2 regions of the Streptomyces sp. NBC_00984 genome follow, and region 1 is predicted to be linked to the other one. Evidence: riboswitches for the same ligand, from Rfam matches in the RefSeq annotation. Region 1 holds a riboswitch; the other holds the start of a gene.

Region 1 (4,205 bases):
CGCGGTGGAACGTGGCGTCCGGGCCCGCCCTGCGCGGCGTCGAGGCCCACGCCCAATGGCAGGCGGCCGAGGCGTACGAGGAAGCGGTGGCCGCGCTGCCCGAGGGGCCCGCCCGCGAACGGCTCGGCGAGCTGCAACGGCTCTTCGCGCTCGACCGGATCGCCCGCAACAGCGGTGATCTGCTGGCAGCGGGCCTGTTGACCGCCGACCAGGTCAATGAACTGCCGGACCGGGTGGAAGAGCTCATCACCATGGTCGCCGCCCAACTGCCCGACCTCGTCGAGTCCTTCGCGCTGCCGCCGGAGCTGCTCGCCGACTGGCCCATCGCCGGAGCCGACTACATGGCTGCCTACGACGATCCGGGAGCCGCCTGGCGGACGGGCGGGGACCGGGCGACGGTTGAGGACGAGCGGTGAGGGCCATGACGAGGAGGGGAACAGCTGTACGGGGTCACCGGATCAGGGAGGCGGCCGGGGCTCTCGGAGTCCGGGTTGTCCTGCTGGCCTACTGGGGTACGACGTCCGTCCTGGCCCGGTGGTGCGGGGAGCGCGGGGAGGACGGTGCCGAATCGGTTCGGCACAAGGCGTAACTGGAGGCACTCCACCCAGTTGATTCGGCGTCGGGACGGTGTCACCGGCGGCCCGACAGCCGGACCGAATGATGGAGAGAAAGCTCATGAGTACGATTCATCCCAAGATCACCGAGGTTCTGACACACACCTTCAAAGTGCCCGTTGCCGAGATCCACCCGGGCTCCACGATGGACAGCCTGGAGATGGACTCCCTCGCCGTCGCCGAGTTCGCCGTCCTCATCAGGGAGACGGCCGGCGGCAACCGGGACTTCGACCAGCTCCCCAAGGACGCGACGCTGGCCGACATCACACGGTTCATCGACCCGGCAGCCGGCCGCGGCGCGCGGGTGGGCGGCGGGACCGCGATGAGTAACGCCCGATGAACAGGCCGGCCGTCGCCGTCACCGGCCTGGGCATGATCACCCCGGTCGGCAACGACACCGAATCCACCTGGCGGGGCGTGTGCGCGGGCGTGTCACCGGCCCGTACCGTCGCCGAGCTCGAAGGGTGCGCGATCGACTTCGCGTGCATGGTCGACGGCATCGACCTGGACGCCGCGATCGGCGGCCGTGCGTCCTTCCGCATGGGGAAGTACGTGAAACTCGCCGTGCTCGCCGCCCGGGAGGCGGTCGCCGACGCGGGGCTGGACCCGGCCCGGTGGGAGGGCGCCCGGGTCGCGGTGGTCGTCGGCACCAGCAGCGGGGGTTCCGCCTCGCTGACCGAGCAGGCCGTCGTGCTCGACCGGTTCGGAGCAGGGGCCACCTCGCCCTCGGGCATCCTGCTCACCATTCCCAACATGCCCGCCGCCGAGATCGCGATCCAGCTGCGGGCCACCGGACCCAGCATGGCCCCGTGCACCGCCTGTTCGTCCGGCGTCACCGCGCTGTCCGTCGCCCGCGACCTCCTGGTCACCGATCAGTGCGACATCGCTGTCGCCGGAGCCACCGAGTCGATCGTCTACCCGGCCGCCATGGCCGGGTTCGCCAGGTCCGGAGCCGGGGCCCGGACGGACGGCGACCCGGCCACGCTGTGCCGTCCCTTCGCGGCCGACCGGGCCGGTCTGGTCATGGGCGAGGGCGCGGCCGTCATGGTGCTGGAACGGGTGGAAGACGCCGATGCCCGGGGCGCGGCCCCACGGGCGCTGCTCGCCGGTACCGGCGCCACCACCGACGCCTACCACCCCATCAGTCCGCATCCGTCCGGCACGGTCGCCCAGGCGGCGGTGGAGGCCGCGCTGCGCGATGCGGGCTGGGCGGCCGAGGACGTCGAGCACGTCAACGCACACGGCACGGCGACCCCGGTCAACGATGCCACCGAGGCCGCCCTCATCGCCCGGGTCTACCCGCACCGGCCGCCCGTCACCGCCCCCAAGGGTGTACTGGGGCACTGCATGGGGGCGGCCGGAGCGATCGAGGCCGGACTCACGGTCCTCACGCTCCAACGCGGAGTCGTACCACCGATCGCCAACCTGGACGCCCCGGCGCCCGAGTTCGACATCGACTGCGTCACCGAACAACCGCTGCGGCAGCCCATCCGGCGCGCCGTCAGCCATTCCTTCGGCTTCGGCGGACACAACGCCGTCATCGCCCTTCAGCGTCCGTAGGCATCCGGCAGGTGGTGCGACGGGACACACAGCCCGGCGTACCACCGGCCACACCCCCCATGAGCTGCGCAGAGCCTCGTGATAGCTTGCCGGAGCCAGTCGAACTCCACGTCATGGGGTCAGGGAATCCGGTGAGAATCCGGAACTGACGCGCAGCGGTGAGGGGGACGGGCGGGGCCACGGCCACTGGGACCACCCTCGGGTGTCCTGGGAAGGCGTCCCGTCCGAAGGAACCCGAGTCCGAAGACCTGCTGGCGCCCGCGACCCGGCACCGGGCCGCGGAACTCCGTACAGCGGGCTCCGCGCATGAGCCCAGAGACGCAGAGGGACTCCGTGCCGTCCATAGCCAGCCCCGTCCGCATCATGGCCCTGCTCTCGGCGGGACTCGTCCTGCTGACCGCCTGCGGAGGCGGAACCGACGACTCCGCCGCGAAGCCGGACTCCGCGGACGGATACCCGGTGACGCTGAAGAACTGTGGACGCACCGTCACCGTCGAAGCCGCGCCACGGCACGCCGTCTCGGTGGACCAGGGATCGACGGAGATCCTGCTCTCCCTCGGCCTCGCCGACCGGATGGCCGCCACCGCGACCTGGACCGACCCGGTGATGAAGGGCCTGGAGAAGGCCAACGCCGAAGTGCCCAGGATCGCGGACAACCGGCCGTCGTCGGAGAAGGTCCTCGACCGCGAGCCCGACTTCGTCAGCGCGTCGTTCGAATCGACGCTCGCCAAGGGCGGCGTCGCACCGCGCGAACAGTTCGAATCGCTCGGCGTCCCCACCTATGTCTCGCCCGCCGACTGCACCGGCAAGGACAACAGTGGCGGCGGCGACGGCGCCCGTACCGCCCCGCTGACCATGGACAGCGTCTACGGCGAAGTGCACGAACTGGCCGAGGTGTTCGGCGTACCGAAGCGCGGTGACGCGCTCGTGGCGCAGCTGCGGGCCCAGGTGACGAAGGCGACCGAGGGCATCGACGCCTCCGACGCGACCCTCCTGTACTGGTTCTCCGACTCCAAGGCCCCGTACCTGGCCGGCTGCTGCGGAGCACCCGGGATCATCACCGAAGAGCTCGGCGCGAAGAACGTCTTCGACGACACCCATGAGGAATGGCCCCAGATCAGCTGGGAGACCGTCGCCGACCGCAACCCCGACGTCCTGGTCGTCGGCGACCTGACCCGCAAGGCCCAGACCGCCGAGAGCGCCGCGAAGAAGATCGAATTCCTGGAGTCCAACCCCGTCACGAAGAACATGGACGCCGTCAGGCACAAGCGGTACGTGCTGCTGAGCGGCCAGTCCATGAACCCGTCCATCCGGACGGTCGAGGGCATCGAACGCGTGGCAGCCGGACTGCGCAGGTTCGGGCTCGCCGGGTGACGGGGACCGTACGGGGCACGGCGGTGGCCGCGCCGCCCGCCCCCGCCACCCCCCTCCGCGCCACGACGGGCGTACGGAGACTGCGCGGCGGGGCCCTGTGGGTCTGCGGCGCCGCGTTGCTCGTCATCTCCGTCGCGGTCGCCGTCACCATCGGCCCCGCCCGGATCTCCGTGGCCGACGTCTGGTCCGCGGTGGCCTCCCACCTCGGCTGGGGCCGTTCACGGCTCTCCCCGATCCGGGACGGCATCATCTGGAACCTGCGGATGCCGCGCACCCTGCTCGCCGCGGTGTGCGGTGCCGGGCTCGCGGTGTGCGGCACCGTCATGCAGTCGCTGCTCCGCAATCCGCTCGCCGACCCGTTCGTCCTCGGTGTCTCCTCCGGAGCGTCCACCGGCGCGGTCGTGGTCGTCGTCCTCGGCGTCGGCGGGGGAGCGGTGTCGATCTCGACCGGCGCGTTCGTCGGAGCGCTGTGCTCGTTCGCCCTCGTGCTGCTGCTCAGCCACATTCTGGGCGGCACGACCGACCGGGTCGTGCTCTCCGGTGTCGCGGCCATGCAGCTGTTCTCCGCGCTCACCTCCTTCGTCGTGATGACCGCCGCCGACGCCGAGCAGACCCGCGGGGTGCTGTTCTGGCTGCTCGGCTCGCTCAGCGGGGTCG
Region 2 (4,205 bases), 1.3 Mb from region 1:
GATCCTTCCTGCGGGTGAATGGGCATGAACAAGGCGGCCTCGGCCGGCGCCCGGGGTCATCGGCGGCCTCCGGGGGCTCCGGGCGCTCCGGGTGCTCCGGGTGCTCCGGGTGCGATGAAGGGAAGCCCCGGCGGCGCGCCCGACTCTATGAGCCGCAGCAACGCGTCGGTGTCCGCGTGCTCTTCGACGAGATCGCCGAGGCGGTCGAGCTGCTCCTCGCGCAGCGCCGCGAACCCGGTGTCGGGAGCGGGGACGAAGCGCCGGCCGGCGGCCCGCGCGACCTCGGTCAGGAAGCGGCGGCGGAATTCGTCGCTCTCCAGCGAACCGTGCCAGTGGGTGCCCCACACGGCGCCGACCCGGCAACCGTCCAGGAACGCCTCTCCGCCGCGTACGTCCGCCACGCCGTGGTGGATCTCGTACCCCTCGACCGGCGCGCCGAGCGCCTCGCCGACGGGCCGGGCCAGGGTCTTCTCGCGGTCGAAGCGGATGCGTACGGGGAGGAGGCCGAGGCCCTCGACCAGCCCGGCCCGGGACTCGACCTCGTCCTCGATGTGCTCGCCGAGGAGCTGGAATCCGCCGCAGATGCCGAGGACCGGCCGGCCCTCGGCCGCGCGCCGCGCCAGCGCGTCGGCGAGGCCGCGCTCGCGCAGCCAGGCCAGCGCCTTCACGGTGCCGCGGGTGCCCGGCACGACGACGAGGTCGGCGTCGGACAGCTCCTCGGCGCGGTCCACGAACCTGACGACGACGCCGGGCTCGGCGGCCAGCGCGTCCACGTCGGTGAAGTTCGACATCAGGGGCACCGCGCACACCGCGACGCGCAGCACGTCCTCGCCGTGCGGCGGTGCGACGACCGACTCGCGCACGGCTCCGCGCAACGAGACCCGCAGACCGTCCTCCTCGTCGATGCCGAGGCCGTGGGCGAAGGGCAGCACGCCGTACGTCGGCCGCCCGGTGAGGTCCCGCAGCATCTCCAGACCCGGCTCCAGCAGCGACACGTCGCCGCGGAACTTGTTGACGAGATAGCCGGCGATCAGCGACTGGTCCTCCGCGGCGAGCAGCGCCGTCGTACCGAAGAACGAGGCGAAGACACCGCCGCGGTCGATGTCGCCGACGACCACCACCGGGAAGCGCGCCGCCCGTGCGATGCCCATGTTCACGATGTCCGTGCGCCGCAGATTGATCTCGGCCGGGCTGCCCGCCCCCTCGCAGATCACCGCGTCGTACGTGCCCCGGAGCTGCTCCAGGCAGTCCACGACCGTGGAGAGGAGCGCTTCCTGCCTGCCCCCGTGGTAGCCGCGCGCGCTCATCTCGCCGACCGGCTTCCCCATCAGGACGACCTGGCTGGAGCGGTCGCTGCCGGGCTTGAGCAGGACCGGGTTCATCAGCGCGGTCGGCTCGACGCGGGCGGCCTGGGCCTGCATGGCCTGGGCGCGCCCGATCTCGGCACCTTCGCGGGTGACGAACGAGTTCAGCGACATGTTCTGCGCCTTGAAGGGCGCCACCTTCACGCCCCGGCGCACGAGCCAGCGGCAGATGCCTGCCGTCACGACGCTCTTGCCCGCGTCGGAAGTGGTTCCGGCGACCAGCAGTCCGCCGCTCATGTGCTTCTCCGTCCTGCGCTGCGAGGTGCTGCCGTCCGGCGCCCCGCGATCCGTCGTGCGGCGAGGGCCGCGCCGATCCGTCCCGCCACGCACACGCCGAGGGCCAGCGCGCCCACCCGGCGCGACAGCCGGACCGCGCGCTCGATGTCCTCGGTCTCCACGGCCCGGCCCGTCTCCCCGTTGAGCACGGGGCGGTGCTCGACCCGGCCGCCGTACGCGAGGGTTCCGCCGAGGCGTACGCCGAGCGCTCCCGCGAACGAGGCCTCCACCGGGCCCGCGTTGGGGCTCGGGTGCTTGGCGGCATCGGCCCGCCAGGCGCGGACCGCTCCGCCCGGCCGCCCCCCGGCGGCCACGGCGAGCAGGGCCGTGAGCCGGGCGCCGGGCCAGCCCGCGAGGTCGTCGAGGCGGGCCGAGGCCCAGCCGTAGCGCCGGTGGCGGGGCGACTTGTGACCGACCATCGCGTCGAGGGTGTTGGCGGCCCGGAAGCCGGCCAGCCCGGGGACCCCGGCCAGCGCGCCCCACACCAGGGCGCCGACCACGGCGTCCGAGGTGTTCTCCGCCACGGACTCCACCACGGCGCGGGCGATCTGCGGCCCGTCCAGGGACTGCGGGTCGCGCCCGCACAGATGCGGCAGCCGCTCGCGGGCCAGGTCGAGGTCACCGGCCGCCAGGGCGCCGCCGATGGCCCGCGCCTCGCGCCCCAGGGACGTACCGCCGACGACGGACCAGGTGACGGCCGCGGTCAGCGCGACGGAGGCGGCGGGGCTGCGGCGTACGGCGCGGGTGATCAGCGCGGCACCACCTGCGGCGCCTCCGGCGCAGACGAGGGTGTGCAGCGCGCCCCACCCGCGGTGGTCGCGCCACAGACGGCGTTCGACGCCCGCCGCGGCCCGCCCGAAGGCGGCGACCGGGTGTCCCCTGCGGGGGTCACCGAGCAGCAGATCGCCGATCAGACCGGCCGTGGCGCCGTACGCGAAGATGCGGTCGGCTCGCACGGCTCAACCGGCCGTCGCGCCTCGGAGGACCTTCGTACAGGCGGCTCTCGTCGAGAGCGCCGGAACAGCGGACGCAGGGCGGCCAGGCATGGCGATATGTCCTCACTCAGGGTCCGCGCCCTGGTTCGACGTGACCGGCGACGAGAGTCTCCTGGCTCCCGGATCCGCGGTTCCCCCGGCCTTCCAGCCCGCTCGCGCGTGCCGTGACTTCCGGTGTGGGGGACCGCTCCCCGGTGACAGTGGCGGGACCGCGCCGGATTCGCACCGGCTTCCTCTGCTGTCGCCGTAATTGGCTCCGGCAGTCCACCACGCTCTGCGAACGCCCGTCAACCTGCCGTTGACCTGCGACGGCGCAGTGTGCTGAGACCCACATCGGGCCGGACACCTCTGGTGTCCGGCCCGATGGGAGGGCGTGCGCGGGAGTGGCTCAGGCGACGATCAGATAGATGCCGTACGCGACGGCCGCCGCGCACAGCGTGAAGCAGACGTACGCGCCGGCGCGGGCCAGCAGCAGCGAGCCGCCGGAGCCGCCCTGCGCCGCCGGTTCCGGCTGCTTGGAGAGGCCGACGATGCCCAGGGTGAAGAGGCCCACCAGCGCGACGGTGACAACGAGGGAGACGCCGAATACGGAGCCGAGGGCTGCCCAGTCGATGTTCATGCTGAATCCTTAGACGGCCGGGTCAGACGGTGGCGGGTCGCGCCGGGTCCTGGGTGGTTCCGGCCGGGGCCGGAATGGTGGTCATGAGGTTCTGGGCCGTCGCCTGGGCCGCGGTGGGCGGCGGGCTGACGGCGGCGATGGCCGTGGTGACGACACCCGCGGGCTCGATGTCGACGTCCGCCGGCGCGACATCGTCGTGGCCGACCGGCTTGCGGCGCGACACCAGCCAGATCGCACCGGAGCCCGCGACCAGCAGCACCGCGACGACCACGACGCCCCAGGTGCCCTGCTTGGTGAGGAGTTCCGCGCCCGCGCCGACCAGACCCGCGGCCGGCAGGGTCAGACCCCAGGCGACGAACATCCGGGTGGCGGTGGACCAGCGGACCACACCGCCCTGGCGGCCGAGGCCCGCGCCCATCACGGCGCCGGAGCAGGACTGGGTGGTGGAGAGGGAGAAGCCGAGGTGCGAGGAGGCCAGGATGACGGTGGCCGCGCTGGTCTGGGCGGCGAAGCCCTGCGGCGGCCTGAGGTCGGTGAGGCCGCTGCCCATGGTGCGGATGATGCGCCAGCCGCCCAGGTAGGTGCCGAGCGCGATGGCCGTACCGGCGCAGACGATGACCCAGACCGGCGGGTTGGCGCCCGGGTGCAGGACGCCGCCGGTGACCAGGGCCAGGGTGATGATGCCCATGGTCTTCTGCGCGTCGTTGGTGCCGTGGGCGAGGGAGACCAGTCCGGCCGAGGCGATCTGGCCCGCGCGGTAACCCTTGGCGGTGGCCTTCTCCTGGGCGTCGTTGCGGACCTTCCCGCCGATCCGGTACGTCAGCCTGGTGGCCAGCAGCGCGGCCAGACCGGCGACGATCGGGGCGGCGAGGGCGGGCAGCAGCACCTTGGTGACGACGGTGCCGCCGTTGACGGACGACCAGCCCGCCGACATCACGGCCGCGCCGATCA

Evidence for each region. A riboswitch is a leader RNA that binds a small molecule or an ion and turns the genes downstream of it on or off. The one in region 1 is predicted to bind cobalamin.
Region 2: linked by a shared signal. The riboswitch ahead of OG520_RS30985 (cobalamin biosynthesis protein) and the one ahead of OG520_RS36540 (ABC transporter substrate-binding protein) in region 1 are both predicted to bind cobalamin.

What each region holds. Positions count from the first base shown of each region.
Region 1 is NZ_CP108734.1:8,219,270-8,223,474, forward strand. It holds gene OG520_RS36525 (acyl-CoA dehydrogenase) at 1-416, shown strand, start outside; gene OG520_RS36530 (acyl carrier protein) at 676-954, shown strand; gene OG520_RS36535 (beta-ketoacyl-[acyl-carrier-protein] synthase family protein) at 951-2,174, shown strand; cobalamin riboswitch at 2,254-2,445, shown strand; gene OG520_RS36540 (ABC transporter substrate-binding protein) at 2,481-3,548, shown strand; gene OG520_RS36545 (FecCD family ABC transporter permease) at 3,572-4,205, shown strand, end outside.
Region 2 is NZ_CP108734.1:6,930,659-6,934,863, forward strand. It holds gene OG520_RS30980 (cobyric acid synthase) at 57-1,601, opposite strand; gene OG520_RS30985 (cobalamin biosynthesis protein) at 1,598-2,596, opposite strand; cobalamin riboswitch at 2,741-2,872, opposite strand; gene OG520_RS30990 (hypothetical protein) at 3,024-3,254, opposite strand; gene OG520_RS30995 (anion permease) at 3,277-4,205, opposite strand, start outside.